One region of the Streptomyces sp. NPDC002577 genome, then DNA from elsewhere that is predicted to be linked to it. Evidence: riboswitches for the same ligand, from Rfam matches in the RefSeq annotation. Region 1 holds a riboswitch; each other region holds the start of a gene.
What was found. Region 1 has a riboswitch for S-adenosylmethionine ahead of thrC (threonine synthase). Riboswitches for the same ligand answer to the same signal wherever they lie in the genome.
Positions count from the first base shown of each region.

Region 2: another riboswitch for S-adenosylmethionine. It lies ahead of ACWD4J_RS29115 (ABC transporter permease subunit); the one in region 1 lies ahead of thrC (threonine synthase).
Region 3: another riboswitch for S-adenosylmethionine. It lies ahead of ACWD4J_RS01575 (aminotransferase class V-fold PLP-dependent enzyme); the one in region 1 lies ahead of thrC (threonine synthase).

Region 1 is NZ_JBSFWK010000015.1:39,495-45,347, reverse strand. It holds gene ACWD4J_RS20825 (alpha,alpha-trehalose-phosphate synthase (UDP-forming)) at 16-1,431, opposite strand; gene ACWD4J_RS20820 (glucosyl-3-phosphoglycerate synthase) at 1,648-2,634, opposite strand; SAM riboswitch class I at 2,831-3,005, shown strand; gene thrC (threonine synthase) at 2,999-4,336, shown strand; gene ACWD4J_RS20810 (MoaD/ThiS family protein) at 4,467-4,742, shown strand; gene ACWD4J_RS20805 (cold-shock protein) at 5,156-5,359, shown strand; gene groL (chaperonin GroEL) at 5,819-5,853, shown strand, end outside.
Region 2 is NZ_JBSFWK010000029.1:69,811-75,663, forward strand. It holds gene ACWD4J_RS29105 (ABC transporter substrate-binding protein) at 1-281, opposite strand, end outside; gene ACWD4J_RS29110 (amino acid ABC transporter ATP-binding protein) at 415-1,269, opposite strand; gene ACWD4J_RS29115 (ABC transporter permease subunit) at 1,266-2,348, opposite strand; SAM riboswitch class IV at 2,732-2,843, opposite strand; gene ACWD4J_RS29120 (putative leader peptide) at 3,145-3,267, shown strand; gene ACWD4J_RS29125 (hypothetical protein) at 3,465-4,901, shown strand; gene ACWD4J_RS29130 (hypothetical protein) at 5,705-5,853, shown strand, end outside.
Region 3 is NZ_JBSFWK010000001.1:340,094-345,946, reverse strand. It holds gene ACWD4J_RS01590 (hypothetical protein) at 1-210, opposite strand, end outside; gene ACWD4J_RS01585 (rhomboid family intramembrane serine protease) at 461-1,204, shown strand; gene ACWD4J_RS01580 (Lrp/AsnC family transcriptional regulator) at 1,311-1,592, shown strand; gene ACWD4J_RS01575 (aminotransferase class V-fold PLP-dependent enzyme) at 1,612-2,979, opposite strand; SAM riboswitch class IV at 3,188-3,304, opposite strand; gene trpD (anthranilate phosphoribosyltransferase) at 3,500-4,564, opposite strand; gene qcrB (cytochrome bc1 complex cytochrome b subunit) at 4,772-5,853, opposite strand, start outside.

The sequences.
Region 1 (5,853 bases):
GCGAAGTAACTGCGGTCAGGCGTCCAGGGCGTGCAACTGGTCCAGGAACCACTGGGTCGGCGGAAGCGCGGTCGCGGACGCCGCCAACCGCTTCGAGCGCTCGATGCGGTCCCCGTCCGAAAGGCCGAGCGCCTCGTGCAGCGCCTCGGCCGTGCCCGACACGTCGTACGGGTTCACGGTGATCGCGTCCTCACCCAGCTCCTCGTACGCCCCTGCCTCCCGCGACAGAACCAGGGCGCACCCCTCGTCGGAGACGACCGGCACCTCCTTGGCGACGAGGTTCATGCCGTCCCGGATGGGGTTGACCAGCGCGACGTCGGCGATCCGGTAGGCGGCCAGCGAGCGGGCGAAGTCGTCCTTGAGGTGCAGCTGGACGGGGGTCCAGCCGGGCGTGCCGAACTGCTCGTTGATCTCCTCGGAGAGCCGGCGCACCTCGGCCATGTAGTCCCGGTAGACCGCGAGATCCTGCCGTGAGGGATAGGCCATGGCGACGTGTACGACCTGCTCGCGCCACTCGGGGCGGGTCACGAGGAGCTCCCGGAAGGCGAGCAGGCCGCGCACGATGTTCTTCGACAGCTCGGTGCGGTCGACCCGGACGATGCTCTTGCGGCCCGTACCGACCTGAGCGCGCAGGACGGCCATGCGCTCCTCGACGTCCGGCTGGTGCGACCGCTCCCGCAGGAAGTCCGCGTCCGCGCCGAGCCCGTGCACCCCGATCCGGGTGTCGGCGAGGGCGTCCGGGCCCAGCAGTTCCATGCAGCAGGTGGTGAACGCGTTCGCCCAGCGCCAGGTCAGGAACCCCGCGCGGTCCGCGCCGAGGATGCCCCGCAGCACCTCCCGCGCGATGTCGTCCGGCAGCAGCCGGAAGTAGTCGACCGGCGCCCACGGCGTGTGCGAGAAGTGCCCGATCCTGAGGTCGGGGCGCAGCTCGCGGAGCATGCCCGGCACAAGCACCAGGTGGTAGTCCTGCACGAGCACCGCCGCGCCCTGGGCCGCCTCGCCCGCCAGCGCCTCGGCGAAGGCCCGGTTGTACACCTCGTAGGAGGCCCACTGAGCCCGGAACTCCGCGCCGAAAGCGGGCTCCAGCGGCGTCTGGTACAGCATGTGGTGCACGAACCACAGCACCGAGTTCGCGATGCCGTTGTACGCGTCGTCGTGCACGTCCGGCTCGATCCCCAGCATGCGCACGTGCTGCCCGCCCGTGTCGGCCGGGTCCAGCGTCCCGCCCGTGCGGCGTACGGCCTCGCGGTCGCCTTCGCCCAGAGCGGAGCACACCCACACCGCGCCCGCGTCCGGGCCGATCGCCGACAGGCCCGAGACGAGACCGCCCCCGCCGCGCTTGGCGGTGAGCGAGCCGTCCTCCTGCAGCGTGTAGGAGACCGGGCCGCGGTTGGACGCGACGAGGACCTGAGCACCCTGAGTGGAAGCCATACGCCCAAACTTAGCCCGGCCCGGAAACGCTCAAACGTACGGGCGACTCGGCTGGTCCCATAGCCGTATACGGTCCCCGCTACGGGTTACACGGCGATCACGGACGGCGACCTCCCGCCGGGCCCGGCAGCAGCGCACCGAGGCCCGCGGTCAAGGGTTCGCACTGCTCCGGCACGGCCGGTGAGAGCACCGCACCCCGAGATGTTCATGGCGCGGTTACGCGGCGCGCCGCTCCGCGTACTCCGCGATCTCGGCCATCGGGGGCCGCTCCTCCGTGTCCACCGAGTACGTACGCGGTTCGAATCCGCTGTCGCCGCGCTCGAACTGAGTGAGGACGGGACGTACGAGATGGCCGCGGGCCAGGCGCAGCTGCGCCGTGCGGTAGATCGCGGCAGCCATCCGCCCCAGCGCCTGGCCGTCCTGGTGCCGGTGCTTGCGCACGCCGACGTCGACCTGGGCGAGCGCGTCCAGGCCCCTGAGGTGCAGGGCGTCGACGAGCATGCCCAGCTCGACGCCGTATCCGACGGGGAACGGGAGCTGCTCGAGCAGGGACCTGCGCGCCGCGTACTCACCGCCCAGCGGCTGGACGAACCCGGCCAGCTGAGGCCAGTGCATGTTCAGTAGCGGGCGGGCCATCAGCTCGGTGACCCGGCCGCCCTGCGCGGCAGCACGACCACCCTCACCTGCGGCGTTGCCCGACGAGAGCTCGGCGCCGAGCGGACGGTCGTACATCGCCTTGACCAGGTCCACGCCGGGCTCGGTGAGCAGCGGGCCCACGATGCCGGAGACGAAGTCCGCCGAGAACTCCTTCAGGTCCGCGTCGACGAAGGCGACGATGTCCCCGCTGGTCACGAGCAGCGAACGCCACAGGACCTCGCCCTTGCCGGGGAGCGCGGGTATGCGCGGCAGGATCGCGTCGCGGTGGACGACGCGGGCACCGGCCGCCGCGGCGACCTCCGCCGTACGGTCCGTCGAACCCGAATCGACCACCACGAGCTCGTCGACGAGCGGCATCGCCGGCGTCATCAACTCGCGGCGGATCACCTCGACGATCTCGCCGACCGTCTTCTCCTCGTTGAGCGCGGGAAGCACGACGCTCACCGTCTGTCCCGTGGCGCGCTTCGCTGCGACCAGCTGACGGAGCGGACGGTCGGTCACCGACCAGGACCGTGTACTCAGCCAGCGCTCGACTTCATCAAGCACGTTCTGGTGCCCCCTCACTGGGACCACTCGGTGGCCCGTCACTGAGACCACTGCCTGTGATCCATCTCGCGGTTCGGACGACTACCTCAACTGTCCTGGCCTTCGGTTACAGTCTTGAACAACGCGCATGACCATCGCATGTCGGGGGTCATGGCGCGAACAAACGCTCCGGGACCCGCACGGCCCGGCGCCATACCGCTCATCCAGAGGGGCAGAGGGACACGGCCCGTTGAAGCCCCGGCAACCCTCCAGCCGGTTCTCGTACCGATCACCGTTGATCGCCGATCACTTTTGATCACAGTCGCGAGGCCCCGGCTAGGGAAGGTGCCAAATCCGTCTCGCGGCGAGATGCGCCGCGAGGAAGATGAGGAGAAAGGGCCTCGCCTCCATGGCTGCGCAGACTGTTGCCACCACCGACACGGACACCGCCGGAACCGACACCGCCAAGGCTGTCGACCTCGGACCCGCATCCGCCCTCTCCTGTCGTGAGTGCGGCGAGCGCTTCCCGCTCGGCCCGATCTTCGCCTGCGAAATCTGTTTCGGTCCGCTCGAAGTCGCATACGACCTGCCGACCGGTGACCCCGAGAGCCTGCGCAAGCAGATCGAGGCCGGTCCCGACAACATCTGGCGGTACGCCCCGCTGCTGCCCGTCCCCGCGGACGTGGCCACCAAGCCGAACCTGAACCCGGGCTGGACCAAGCTCGTCAAGGCCGACAACCTCGCCCGTGAACTCGGCGTCACCGGCGGCCTGTTCATCAAGGACGACTCCGGCAACCCGACGCACTCCTTCAAGGACCGCGTCGTCGCCCAGGCCCTCGAGGCCGCCCGCGCCTTCGGCTTCACCACGCTCTCCTGCTCCTCCACGGGCAACCTGGCGGGTGCCGTCGGCGCCGCCGCCGCCCGCGCCGGCTTCCGCTCCTGCGTCTTCATCCCGCACGACCTCGAGCAGGGCAAGGTCGTCATGGCCGCGGTGTACGGCGGCGAGCTCGTCGGCATCGAGGGCAACTACGACGACGTGAACCGTTTCTGCTCCGAGCTCATCGGCGACCCGCTGGGCGAGGGCTGGGGCTTCGTCAACGTCAACCTCCGGCCGTACTACGGCGAGGGCTCCAAGACCCTGGCGTACGAGATCTGCGAGCAGCTCGGCTGGCAGATCCCGGACCAGCTGGTGATCCCGATCGCCTCCGGCTCCCAGCTCACCAAGATCGACAAGGGTCTGCAGGAGCTGATCAAGCTCGGTCTGGTCGAGGACAAGCCGTACAAGATCTTCGGCGCCCAGGCGGAGGGCTGCTCCCCGGTGTCGACGGCCTTCAAGGCCGGGCACGACGTGGTGCGGCCGCAGAAGCCGAACACCATCGCCAAGTCCCTCGCCATCGGCAACCCGGCCGACGGCCCCTATGTCCTCGACATCGCCCGCCGCACGGGCGGCGCCGTCGAGGACGTCAACGACGAGCAGGTCGTCGACGCGATCAAGCTGCTGGCCCGCACGGAGGGCATCTTCGCCGAGACGGCGGGCGGCGTGACCGTCGGCGTCACCCGCAAGCTGATCGAGAACGGCCTCCTGGACCCGTCGCTGACCACGGTCGTCCTCAACACGGGCGACGGCCTCAAGACGCTGGACGCGGTCGAGCCGACCACGGGCCCGACGGCGACGATCCGTCCGAACCTCGACGCGTTCCGCGCCGCGGGTCTTGCCGGTTAGTCGTCGTAGGGGCATGTGATCGTGGCCGGCCGCCGGTCGTGGTCCGTCCTCGCGCCCACGCGGCGGCCGCCGCATGTCGATACAGCCCGCGCCTCTTCAGGGCGCACCCGTTCCTCCCTCGAGGTGAATCATGAGCGTTACCGTCCGCATCCCGACCATCCTGCGTACGTACACCGGCGGCCAGGCCGAGGTGCCCGCTGAAGGGGCCACGCTCTCCGAGGTCATCGCCGACCTGGAGAAGAACCACGCCGGGATCGCCGCCCGCGTCCTCGACGACCAGGGCAAGCTGCGGCGGTTCGTGAACGTGTACGTGAACGACGACGACGTCCGCTTCGAGCAGGGTCTGGAGACGGCGACCCCGGACGGCGCCGGCGTCTCGATCATCCCGGCCGTCGCCGGAGGCTGAGCACCGCACGCTGAGTCACCAGAATTGCCCCCTCCGCGAGAGAAGCGGAGGGGGCAATTCTGCATGGTTGAGCGCGGTACAGTTGGGGAACTCGGTTCGCCGCTCTTGTCCGGTGCATATGACTTCGCGCCCGGCAGTCGATGAGAAGTAGCCAAAGTGCACGACTCTTTTGCGTCGTATATTCCTTTTGCCGGGCCCGACTTGCCCTGAGTACTGGCGGATTCTCCGCATATTCCCGATCGGGTGTGCCCGGATTTCTCGTCCGATTGACCTGTTGCAGACGGCAGTTGGGCAGATACATTCAGCCGCGGTCGACGCGTTCCGGCGCACACCCCCAACCGTTGGGGGGTGAGGTCTGACCCGGGTCCGCGAAGTGCGGTCCTGTGCAAGGGCCAGTAATAGGGGAGTTAGGCATGGCTCAGGGCACCGTCAAGTGGTTCAACGCGGAGAAGGGGTACGGCTTCATCGCGGTCGACGGTGGTGCGGATGTATTCGTCCACTACAGCGCGATTCAGATGGACGGCTACCGCACCCTGGAAGAGGGCCAGCGGGTCGAATTCGAGATCTCGCAGGGTCAGAAGGGACCGCAGGCGGACATGGTCCGCATGGCCGGCTGAAGCGCCGACTGACTGCAACGACATTCACGCAGGGCCCGTATCCCGGTCGGGGATACGGGCCCTGCGGTGTGCCCGGGCGTTCGCGTTCGGGCGGGGTCTGTCAGCGGCGCGTGTCTCTTTGGGGTGCGTCGCCCGGTCGCCACCCCTCAAGGAAGCTCTTCGGGCGCTTGCGCCCACCCGTCTCCCGGCCACCACCCCTCAAGGAAGCCCTTCGGGCGCTTGCGCCCACCCGTCTCCCGGCCACCACCCCTCAATGAGCCCTTCGGGCGCTTGCACTCTCTGGGGTCGAGTGCTAATCATTGGCGTTAGCACTCTGAGAGTGAGAGTGACAACGAAGGACCGGGTCGGTGAGGCCCAGCAGGCCGGGTGGGGCAAGGAACCACGAGGCAGGCAGGCCGTCCGTCGCGGGCGCCAGCGCGGTCCGGAGAAATCCACCCCAGTCCGGGAGGACCACTTCACATGGCCAAGATCATCGCGTTCGACGAGGAGGCACG
Region 2 (5,853 bases), on a different contig from region 1:
TCGGGCAGGGCGCCGACACCGATCGCCAGCTTGCCGCTCTTGCGCACCGAGTCCGGCAGTTCGGCACTGATCGACTTGACCTCGGAGACCTTCAACTCGGTCTGCTTGGCGGCCCCGTTGGACAGCTGGCCCACGGTGACGGTGCCCGCGGCGTCGGCCTTGGTGGTGGTGGCGGCGTCGCTGTCGCCCCCGCAAGCGGCGAGTCCGGTGGCGAGGGTGGCAACGGCGGTCGCCGCCGTGATGCCGCGCAGCAGGCTACGTCGGGAGAAGTGGCTAGGCATGGCTGTCCTTGTCGGTGAGAGGTGGTGACAGTGGTGCGGTGTGACGGAAATTCGGGGAGGGGACGGAAACTCGGGGGCCGGAAACCCGGGGAAACGGAAACTCGGATTCGGTACAGAGGTGCTGAGGGCCCGGTCAGAGCACCTTGCTCAGGAAATCCCTGGTCCGCTCGTGCTGCGGGTTGTCCAACACCTCGGCGGGCGGGCCCTGTTCGACGATGCGACCGCCGTCGATGAAGACGACCCGGTCGGCGACCTCGCGGGCGAAGCCGATCTCGTGGGTCACGATCACGAGCGTGGTGCCGCTGGTCGCCAGGTCCTTGATGACGGCCAGGACCTCGCCGACGAGCTCGGGGTCGAGCGCCGACGTGGGCTCGTCGAACAGGATGATCCCGGGCCGCAGGGCGAGTGCGCGGGCGATGGCCACCCGCTGCTGCTGGCCGCCGGACAGCTGCCGCGGATAGGCGCCGGTCTTGTCGCCGAGGCCCACGCGGCCCAGCAGTTCGCGCGCCAGCTTCTGGGCCTCGGGCTTGGCCAGCTTCCCGGTGGCCACGGGCGCGGCGGCGACGTTGTCGAGGACAGTCAGATGCGGGAACAGGTTGAAGTTCTGGAAGACGAAGCCGATCCGGCTGCGCTGGGCCAGGATGGCCCGCTCGCTGAGCTCCTTGAGCCTCCCCCAGCCTTCGGCCGGGGGGACCCCCATCGCGCTGCGCTTGCCGTGCCGCCGTACGCCGATCAGTTCGCCGTTGACGCTGACGTAGCCGATCTCGGGCTTCTCCAGGTGGTTGATGACCCTCAGCAGGGTGGACTTGCCGGAGCCGGACGGGCCGATGATCACGGTGACCTCGCCGGGCTGCACCGTCAGGTCGATGCCGTCCAGCACCCGGTGGGCGCCGTACCACTTGTGCACGTCGTGGACCTCCACGGCGGCGGGGCGTATCGCAAGGGTCTCAAGCGAGGCCTCAAGCGAGTCGAGCGTCTCGGCGGTCATACGGCGGCCTCCTTGCGCGCACGCTCCCGCAGGTCCCGCAGGCCGGTACGCAGTTTCTGCAAAGGGGTCGGCGGCAGGGTGCGCGTGGCGCCCCGGGCGAAGTACCGCTCGACGTAGAACTGGACGACGGACACGGCGCTGGTGAGGATCAGGTACCAGACGGTGGCGACCAGCAGCAGCGGCACGATGTCGCCGGGATAGGTGCTGCCCATCGTCTGCACCGAGCCGAACAGGTCGAGCAGTGACACGTAGAAGACCAGGGACGTGCTCTTGATGAGGCCGATCAGCTGGTTGACGTAGTTCGGGGTGATGGAGCGCAGAGCCTGGGGGAAGACGATCCGGGCGAACTGGTAGCGCTTCGGCAGGCCGAGAGCGGCTGCCGCCTCGTGCTGGCCCTGGTCGACCGAGAGGATGCCGGCCCGCACCACCTCGGCGGCGTAGGCGGCCTCGTTGAGGCTGAGTCCGACGACCGCCACGACGATGTCTGTGGCGAGCCGCGACTCGTCGAAGGTGAAGAAGGCCGGACCGAAGGGCACGCCGATGCTCAACGTCTTGTACAGCGCGCTGAAGTTGTAGAGGAAGATCAGTACGACGATCAGCGGTACCGAGCGGAACAGCCAGGTGTAGACCCAGCTGATGGCACGGAGCACCGGGCTGCCGGAGAGCCTGGCGAGGGCGATGAGGATGCCGCCGAGCAGCCCCAGCACGGCGCTGTACGCCGCTACTTCAAGGGTGATGACCAGGCCGTCGAGGACCACCGGGCGCAGGAACCAGTACTGGAAACGGTCCCACTGGTAGAAGGGGTTGGTCAGCAGCCCGTGGCCGATCTGGGCGACCAGGACCAGCACGACCACCGTGGCGATCCACCGGCCGGGGCGGCGGAGGGGAAGCACCCGCTGCGCCGACAGCGGCCGCACCGGGGCGTCACCGCCGGAGCCTTCGGAGCCTTCGGTCGCTTCAGCGGGGCCCTGCGGCCGTGGTGCCGTGTGCAGCGCGGTCGAGGAGGGTTCGGGGCGGGGTATCGCCTCGGCGGTGGGTGCTGAGCCGGAGGACACAGCAGAGCCGGGAGGTTCACTCATGGACGACTCCAGCAGATTCGGACACCCGGGCCGCGCAGGCGACGACGGCGCGGCAGAGCGGGGAGGAGCTCTGCGGGACGAAGCGCACTGGAGCGGGCGGAACCGGGGTTGGTTCGGGGGTGGTTCGGCGGTGGAGAACGCCGCGACGGCGGCGAACGTCAGGGGTTCAGCGAGCCGCCGGCCGCGACGGACTCAGAAAGACCGCCTCAGAAAACCGTCAGCGCTGGCAGAGAACGCGACAGGAGACGCGACACAGTGCACTGTTGACGCGGAGCAGATCGACGGGACGGTTCACAGACGTCGTGACGCGGCCGTGGCGCCGCCATGCGGCCATCCCCGGAGCTGCGTACATCGCCGTCACCATCACCGTTCCGCCCCGCGGGGCCTCGCGCTTACCGAAAAACAAGATCCGGTCCGGTCGTCACCTGGGGCACCCCACCGCGACGCGAGGGTTGCCGGCCAGCAAGCCAGGGCTTGTCGCTGACACTCTTGACCGTTCTGCGCCGTAAGGTAGGCAGCCGCCGCCTGGAATGTCAACGTGCGCAGACCGGCTACGCACGGCCCGGCATGGTCGCAGCCTCCGTCGCCGCCTTCGGGGCACATCCGGCACGGCGATGTGCGATGGGGTCGGCTCAGCGGTACATGACGCAAACAGCCAACTCCCAAGCAAACGGCATCATCCCGGGCGAGAGATCTCCCTTGCGCCAGCCGTCGCATTCGTCATGGGATGCACCCAAACCCACTGCCTTGACAAGCTGCTTGACAGGGACACGTATCTCTTGGTTTTCTTCCCGGCATGTATCGGGGAATCTTTCTGACGGCGCGGCGCCATGTCGACTTGGTTCGCCTGTCCGCCAGCCTGTGTCGACCCCGGATGGCCTGCGCCGACGCTGCACACATGTCGACGTCCCTCGCGTGACGAGACTTTTTCCCGTCGCCTGACCACACTCCCGACTCCACCGACTCTCCCGAATTCGGAGTCGAGGGACGAGTGATTCTCTTTTCCGCCGCACCGATTAACGGTGCGTATTTCGCCGGAATTTCCAGGGTTCTTCTCTCCCTACCTTCCTTCACCAGGAGACCCGATTGTCCTCCGCCCTTCACGCCCGTTCACGGCTGCGCACAGTGCTGGCCACCGCCTTCACCGCGGCGGTGGTCTCCGTGGCCGCCTCGGCGGCTCCCGCGAGCGCCGCCGGCTCGGTTTTCACCCCGGCGCCGCCGCACAACCCGTACACCGGCCCGGACGGTACGGCCACCATGCACGGGGACACCGGTTCCTCGGACACCACGCCGCTGGCCGGGCCGGGATCCGGCACCCTCTCCTCGAAGCGGGTGGCGCTGGCGTCGGCCTGCCCGACCGTCCTGGTCGGGTCCGACGGCTATCCGGTGGCGCTGTGCACGCCCATCTTCGGGCAGGTGCCCACGGTCCATCTGCTGGACCCGGACGACGGCAGCTCCATCGCCGAACTCACCCTGACCAAGGGCTCGTTGCTGGGCGGCGTCTACGCGTACCTCGACCAGGACGACCGGCTGGTCGTGATCGACGGCAGCAGGTCGCTGCTGCGGGTCGGTCATCACCAGGACTCGGACGGCGACTGGACCCTGACGATCGACAAGAGTCTGTCGCTGACCTCCGCGATTCCGGATGACGACGCGGTGACCGGACTCTCCCCGGACTGGCAGGGACGCGTGTGGTTCGCGACCGGGAACGGGCTGGTGGGCACCGCCGACGACCGCACCGGCACGGTACGCACCCTGCAACTGCCCGCCGGCGAGAAGGTGGCGAACAGCATCTCCACCGCGCCCCAGGGCACCCTCGTCACCACCACGCAGGCCACGTACCTGCTGACCGCCACCGCGGACGGCACCCCGCGCATCGCCTGGCGGCAGGAGTACGACCGCGGTTCGGCGCGCAAGCCGGGGCAGCTCAGCTGGGGAAGCGGCTCCACGCCCACCTTCTTCGGGCCGGGTGACGGCACCGACTACGTGGCCATCGTGGACAACGCGGACAGCCAGGTGAAGCTCCAGGTGTACGAGACGGCCACCGGCCGCCGTATCTGCTCCACACCGGTGCTCCTGGCGGGTGGCGCGGGCAGCGAGAACTCCCCCATCGGCGCCGGTCGCAGCGTCTTCGTGGCCAGCACCTACGGCTACCCGTACCCGGCGGTCCCGGACGACGCCGGGGACAGCGTGCCCGCCTCGGCGGACTTCACGGGCGGTCTGACCCGGGTGGACGTGCGTGCCGACGGGTCAGGCTGCGATCTGGTGTGGGACAACAAGCTGCGGTCGGCGGCGGTGCCCAAACTGTCGCTGGCGGACGGGAAGCTGCACACGGTGCTGCGCGATCCCGTGATCCCCGGCACGTCCAGCACGAGCCTCCTCGACCCCTACCGCTACGCCGAGATCGACCCGGACACCGGGACGGTCACCCGCAGCTCCCAGGTCGGCATCGGCTCGCTCTACGACACCCTCCAGATGGCCGGTACGGCGGCACCGGGCGGGGTGTACTACCAGGGGACGGTGACCGGCGTGCTCCGTATCACCGCCGAGTGACGAACACCTGAGGACCGGCGGCGCGAGTCCGCCGGTCCTCTTTGACTGGCTCCACCAGCAGCAGATCGAGCCCTGGCGCGCCGACCACACCCACGCCCTCGCCTGGCTCCACCACCGCGGCGGAGCCCCCCGCTCCCGCAGCCGCCGCTTCAACGCCTGCCACACCTTCTACATCTGGGCCGTCGAGACCGGCCTCTGCCGGCACAACCCCTTCGACGAAGGCCTGCGCCCCAACGTACGCGACGAACCCGGCCTCCCCTCCATCGACGCCACCCACATGACCGCCCTCATGCAAGCCGCCGACGGACTCTATGGCCCCGTCACCCCCGCAACCGCTGCCTCATCTACGCCATGCTCGCCGGCCTGCGCCCCCGCGCCATCATCGAACTCGACACCACCGACCTGCGCCCCGCCTGCACCCAGACCACAGCCCACATCTGGCAAAAAGGCGGCGGCACCCGCTGGCAGACCCTCCCCCCGCTCTTCGTCCTCGCGATCAACGCCTACCTCCCCCACCGCAAGGGCCCCGCCCCGGCCCCCTGCTCACCACACGATCCGGCGGCCGCCTCGACTCCCATGTCACCCCCCGCACCGTCCTGCGGCAGACCGCCGTCCACCACCCCCTCCTGGCCGACACAGCCGCCACCCTCACCCCCGACGCCGTCGCCTACAGCGCCCGCCACCACGGCACCTCCCCCATCGGCCCCACCACCGACGTCCAGGGACCCTGAGAGCCTCCCCCGCCCAGCGAGCCTCGCCGAGAGACCTGCCAGGCGTATGGCAAGTGCTGTACGGTGCTGTGTATGGCAGAAAAGAAGATCACGATCCGAGTCAGCGAGGAGACCCTCGAGCGACTCCAGCTACGGGCCGAGGTCGAGGACACGACGGTCACCGCGATCCTCACCGAAGCTGCAGAGCGCGATCCACGCCTCGAGCTCGCCGCGGCCCACTT
Region 3 (5,853 bases), on a different contig from region 1:
TTCCACCTGGTCCACCGCGTTGCACCAGCGGCAGCGCACCGACTCGATGGTCTCACTGACCACCTCGCGCTCCTCGACGGTCGGTTCCCCGGCCAGATCGAGGTGCACATACTCGACGACCTTCGACGAACGGGTCACGTCGAAGCGCGTGAGATTGCCGCAGAGCGTGCACCGCCAGCGGGTCTGGGCCGTCGGCAAGGGAACCGTCATCGTGCTGTCGCTTCCTTCGAGTTTCAGTATTCAAGGCTCGCCTCCGGAGCGCCTGGGCTCCGTCGGCTCACGGGTGCACCTGTATCCATGGTGCGTCCGTTTGCCTGGTGCGGATGGCACGTAACCCTACGGCCTGCCGGGTACCCCGTGCTCAGGCCCCGGTCGGCGGCGAGGCGGTCCGCACGGCTTGCTCCCGTTACGTCATGCTCTGACCGTGATGCGAAAACGGCGTGGTGGCCTGGGCACGGCGATGCACCGGGCGATGGGGGTACCTCCCATGCCCTTAAGGCAATGGGGGAGGGGCCCGACCGCCCCCGTGACGTACGGCGTGATCGTCCTGTGCTGCCTGGTCTTCGTCACCGGACCGGCCGCCGCGCTGAACCCCGTGTACGGCAGCGGACAGGAGCTGATCGCCGCCCAGGTGGCGTACTTCGAGCGCTGGGGCGTGGTGCCCGCGGAGCTGTTCAGCGGCGCGCCACGGGCCGCTGTCACCCCCGCCACGGCGCTCTTCGTGCACGGCAGCTGGCTGCACCTGCTGGGGAACATGCTCTTCCTCTACGTCTTCGGCGCGATGGCCGAGGAGCGCATGGGCCATGTCGAGTTCGCGCTCTTCTACGTCGGCTGCGGCTATCTGGCGCTACTCGGCTACGCCACCGCCCACGCGGGGTCGCAGCAGACGCTGGTGGGCGCCTCAGGGGCGATCTCCGCGGTCCTCGGCGCCTTCCTGTTCCTGTTCCCCCGGGCCCGCGTCACGAGTCTGTTCCCGTTCCTGTTCTTCCTGCCGCTGCGCTTCCCGGCCTGGGTGGTGCTGCCCTTCTGGGTGGCGCTCCAGTGGCTGGCGATGAGCCGCCCGAGCCAGGGCCCGGGCGTCGCCTATCTGGCCCACCTCGTGGGCTTCTCGCTGGGCTTTCTGTACGCCTGGGCGCGGTACGGGCGGCGCGAGAGGGCGTACGCCACGACCCTGGACGGACAGGGGCAGGAGAGCGAGGGATGACCGGCGGGAGCGCGGCCCGACGCGCCGGGGCCGGACGGATAGAGTGAAACCCCAGCCCACGGCCACCGAGGTCAACCGAGCGCTAAAAAGAGGGAGACAACCAGCCGTGATCACCGCGATCGTGCTCATCAAGACCAGCGTGGACCGGATCCCGGAGATCGCCGAATCCATCGCCGCGCTGGACAACGTCAGCGAGGTCTTCTCGGTGACGGGCACCTACGACCTGATCGCCATGGTCCGGGTCAAGGACCACGACGACTTGGCGGACGTGATCCCCGGCCGGATCAGCAAGATCCCGGGCGTGGAGGGCACGGACACGCATGTCGCGTTCCGTACGTACTCGCAGCACGACCTGGAGGCGGCGTTCGCGATCGGCCTCGACTCGTAGGAACGCCGCCTCGGGCGGATCAGGCGGAGGTGTCCGGGACGCAGCGGCCGTCCTCGGTGCGGTAGGCCCACCGTGCGCCGTCCCGGACGAGCTCCTTGACCGCCCGTACGAACCGCTCGACGTGCTCGTCCGGCGTGCCCGCGCCGAAGCTCACCCGGATGGCGTTGAGCGACTTCTCGCCGGGCGCCGCCTCGGGGGCACCGCACTCACCCTGCGCCTGCGGCTCGCTGCCGAGCAGGGTGCGTACGAGCGGGTGGGCGCAGAACAGCCCGTCCCGCACCCCGATCCCGTACTCGGCGGACAGGGCGGCCGCGAAGTGCGAGCTGTTCCACCCGTCGACGACGAACGAGATGACCCCGACCCGCGGCGCGTCGTCCCCGAACAGCGAGAGCACCCGCACCTCGGGCACGTCGGCCAGTCCCGCACGCACCGCCGAGATCAGCTGCCGCTCCCGCGCGACGAGCGCATCGAACCCGGCCTCGGTGAGCGCCTTGCAGGCCGAGGCGATGGCGTAGGCACCGATGACGTTGGGCGAACCGGCCTCGTGGCGCGCGACGGTGGTGTGCCACTCGACGTCGACCCCACCGTCCTCGCGGCGCCCGACCTTGCGGCTGGCGCCGCCACCCGCCAGATACGGCTCGGCGTCCTGAAGCCAGTCGGCGCGCCCGGCGAGCACGCCGGACCCGAACGGCGCGTACAGCTTGTGCCCGGAGAAGGCGACCCAGTCGACGTCCAACTCCGTTACGGACACGGCGTGGTGCGGGGCGAGCTGGGCGGCGTCCAGCACGATCCGCGCGCCGTGCGCATGAGCGGCGGCGGCCAGCTCCCGTACGGGCCACAGCTCACCGGTCACGTTGGACGCCCCGGTGACGCAGACCAGCGCAGGACCGTAGGGGTCCCGATCGGCCAGGGCCCGCTCCAGGGTCCTGACGGCCTGCTCCGGCGTACGAGGCGCGTCGAGATACGTGACGCGTGCATCGCGCCACGGCAGCAGGGACGCGTGGTGCTCGGTCTCGAAGACGAAGACCTGGCACCCCTCGGGCAGCGCGGCAGCCAGCAGGTTGAGCGAGTCGGTGGTCGACCGGGTGAAGACGACCTGGTCTCCCTCCCGGCAGCCGAGGAACTCCGCGACGGTGCGACGCGCGTTCTCGAAGAGGTCCGTCGACAGCTGCGACAGGTATCCGGCGCCGCGGTGCACGCTGCCGTAGTACGGCGCGTACGCCGCCACGTCGTCCCAGACCCGCTGCAGTGCCGGGGCGCTCGCCGCGTAGTCGAGGGCGGCGTATGCGACCTCGCCGCCGGTGACGAGCGGCACGAGGACATCACGCCCGAGAACGGGCAGAGGGGCACAAACGGACTGGTCGGCGGCAGCGGTGGAGACAGACATGGCGAACTCCCGTGAGAGGTAAGCGAATTGACTGCGCATGGCGGTACCTCCCATGCCCTTAAGGCAATGGGGGAGGGCATGACGGCTCAAGCGCAGAAAAAGAGTGAAAGGTGAAAAGGGGTACGCGAGAAGGGGCCTGACGCCCTATCGCATTCGCTTGCTCACGAGACAGCTCCTCGAGGACCAGGACCCCAGGAACCTGACAAGGGGTCCGCGCTTGCCGCAGACCTCTTTGCCTGCAGCCAGGTCTTCACCCGGGGCACCCCGCCACGGACGGAGGGTTGCCGGACAGCGGGCCGGGGCCTGGTCGCTGTCACTCATGACCTGCCGAGAACTATGCCAGATGATCGCGCCGGTGCAACCGGTGTCCGCGATGCGGACACCGGTTGCACCGGCTTACGGCGCCCGATGGTGCGCAAAAGTACGACGCGAGGGCACCGCCGTCGTGAACGGTGACGGCAGCCGCAGAAGCTGCCGGCCACCCACCACAGAGGTGGCGCACCGCCCAGCCGGCCGCAGGCTACCCGTTGCTCGCCGCCACCCACCGCTCCAGCACCCGCCGAGCCGCCCCCGAGTCGATCGACTCGGCGGCGCGCTCCATCCCGGCACGGATCTGCTCCGACAGCGAGCCCTCGCCCGGCGAGAAGGCCACCAGGGCCGCCGCCGAATTGAGCAGTACGGCGTCCCGTACTGGCCCGGTCTCGCCGGCCAGCAGCCGGCGGGCCACATCGGCGTTGTGGGACGCGTCGCCGCCCCGCAGCGCCTCGACCGGTACCAGCTCGATCCCGACGTCCCGCGGGTCGAAGCTCTCCTCGCGCACCGCACCGTCCCGCACGACCCACACCCGCGACGTCGAGGTCGTCGTCAGCTCGTCGAGCCCGTCGTCGCCGCGGAACACCAGCGCGGACGAGCCGCGCTCGGCCAGGACGCCGGCCATGAGCCCCGCCATGCGGGTGTCGAAGCAGCCGATCGCGGAGGCGGTGACCCGGGCGGGGTTGGTCAGCGGGCCGAGGATGTTGAACGAGGTCGCAATGCCCAGATCCCGCCGGACCGCACCGACGAACCGCATCGAGGGGTGGAACTTGGCCGCGAAACAGAAGGTGATCCCGGCCTCCTCGACCACCTGTGCCACCCGCGAGGGCGCCAGGTCCAGGTTGATGCCGAGCTTCTCCAGCACGTCGGACGAGCCGCTCGCCGAGGACGCGGCCCGGTTGCCGTGCTTGATGACCTTGGCCCCGGTCCCCGCGATCACGATGGCGGACATCGTGGAGATGTTGACCGTCTTGGCCCGGTCGCCGCCCGTACCGACGATGTCGACGGCGGGCCCGGGGATGTCCAGCGGCTGCGCGTGCGCGTACATCGCCTCGACGAGACCGGTGATCTCCTCGACGGTCTCTCCCTTGGCCCGCAGCGCCACCATGAAGCCCGCGATCTGGGCGTCCGAGGCCTCGCCGCTCATGATGCGGTCCATCGCCCACGCCGTGTCACCGGAGCTCAGGTCCTGCCCGGCGAGGAGTGCGCTCAGTACCTCGGGCCAGGAACGGCCCGCCGCGGTGTTGCCTCCTGCGGGGGTCACAGCGCTCATATGCCGCTCCTGGAGTTCTGCCCGGGCGGCCGCTGGTACGCGCGGAGATCCCGGCGGCACATCCCGCCCAGGGCCCCGCACGAGGCCCGCCCCGGGTCTCGTATACGTATAGGACCCACCCTATCCAGGCCCGGACACGGCAAAGAGCCCCGTCCAAGCAATGGACGGGGCTCCTACCGTGGCGACCCTCAGGTCAGAGCTCTGTGATCAGTGGTGGCCGTGGCCGCTCGTGATCTCCTTGAACTCCTCTACGGTCGGCTTGGGGATCTGCTGATCCTCGCCGTAGTAGTTGTTCGAGAGCTTGGCCCGGAGCTTCTCCGTGGCCGGGATCTTGCGCTCCACGCCGTGCTCGTCGACGGCCGGGCCGATCTCGACGGGCTCGTACTGGTCGTGCGCGGTGAGGGTGTGCAGCTGCTCCTGGCTGAGCGGCTCGTGGATCTCGATGAACTCACCGTGCGGCAGGCGCTTGATGATGCCGGACTCGCGTCCGTGCAGCACCTTGTCCCGGTCGCGGCGCTGCAGGCCGAGGCAGATCCGCTTGGTGACGATGAACGCGATGACCGGTGCGACGAAGAACGCGATCCGGACGAACCAGGTGACGGCGTTGATCGACAGGTGGAAGTGCGTGGCGAACAGGTCGTTGCCACCACCGATCAGCATCACGCAGTACCAGGTGATCCACGCGACGCCGACGGCCGTACGGGTCGGGGCGTTGCGCGGGCGGTCCAGGATGTGGTGCTCGCGCTTGTCGCCGGTGACCCAGGACTCGATGAACGGGTAGACCGCGATCGCGGCAAGCACCAGCGGGAAGATCATCAGCGGCACGAAGACGCCCAGGACGAGCGTGTGGCCCCAGAGGTTGATCTCCCAGCCCGGCATGGCACGGATGAGGCCCTCGGAGAAGCCCATGTACCAGTCGGGCTGCGCACCGGTGGACACCTGGTCCGGACGGTACGGGCCCATGGCCCAGATCGGGTTGATCTGCACCAGCGCCGCGATGGCCGCGATGACACCGAAGACCAGGAAGAAGAAGCCTCCGGCCTTGGCCATGTAGACCGGCAGCAGCGGCATGCCCACGACGTTGTTGTTGGTCCGTCCGGGGCCCGCGAACTGCGTGTGCTTGTGGTAGAAGACCAGGATCAGGTGGGCCACCACGAGGCCGAGCATGATGCCCGGCAGCAGCAGGATGTGGACCGAGTAGAAGCGGGCCACGAAGTCGCCGCCGGGGAACTCGCCGCCGAACAGGAAGAACGACAGGTACGTGCCGACGATCGGCACGGACAGGATCG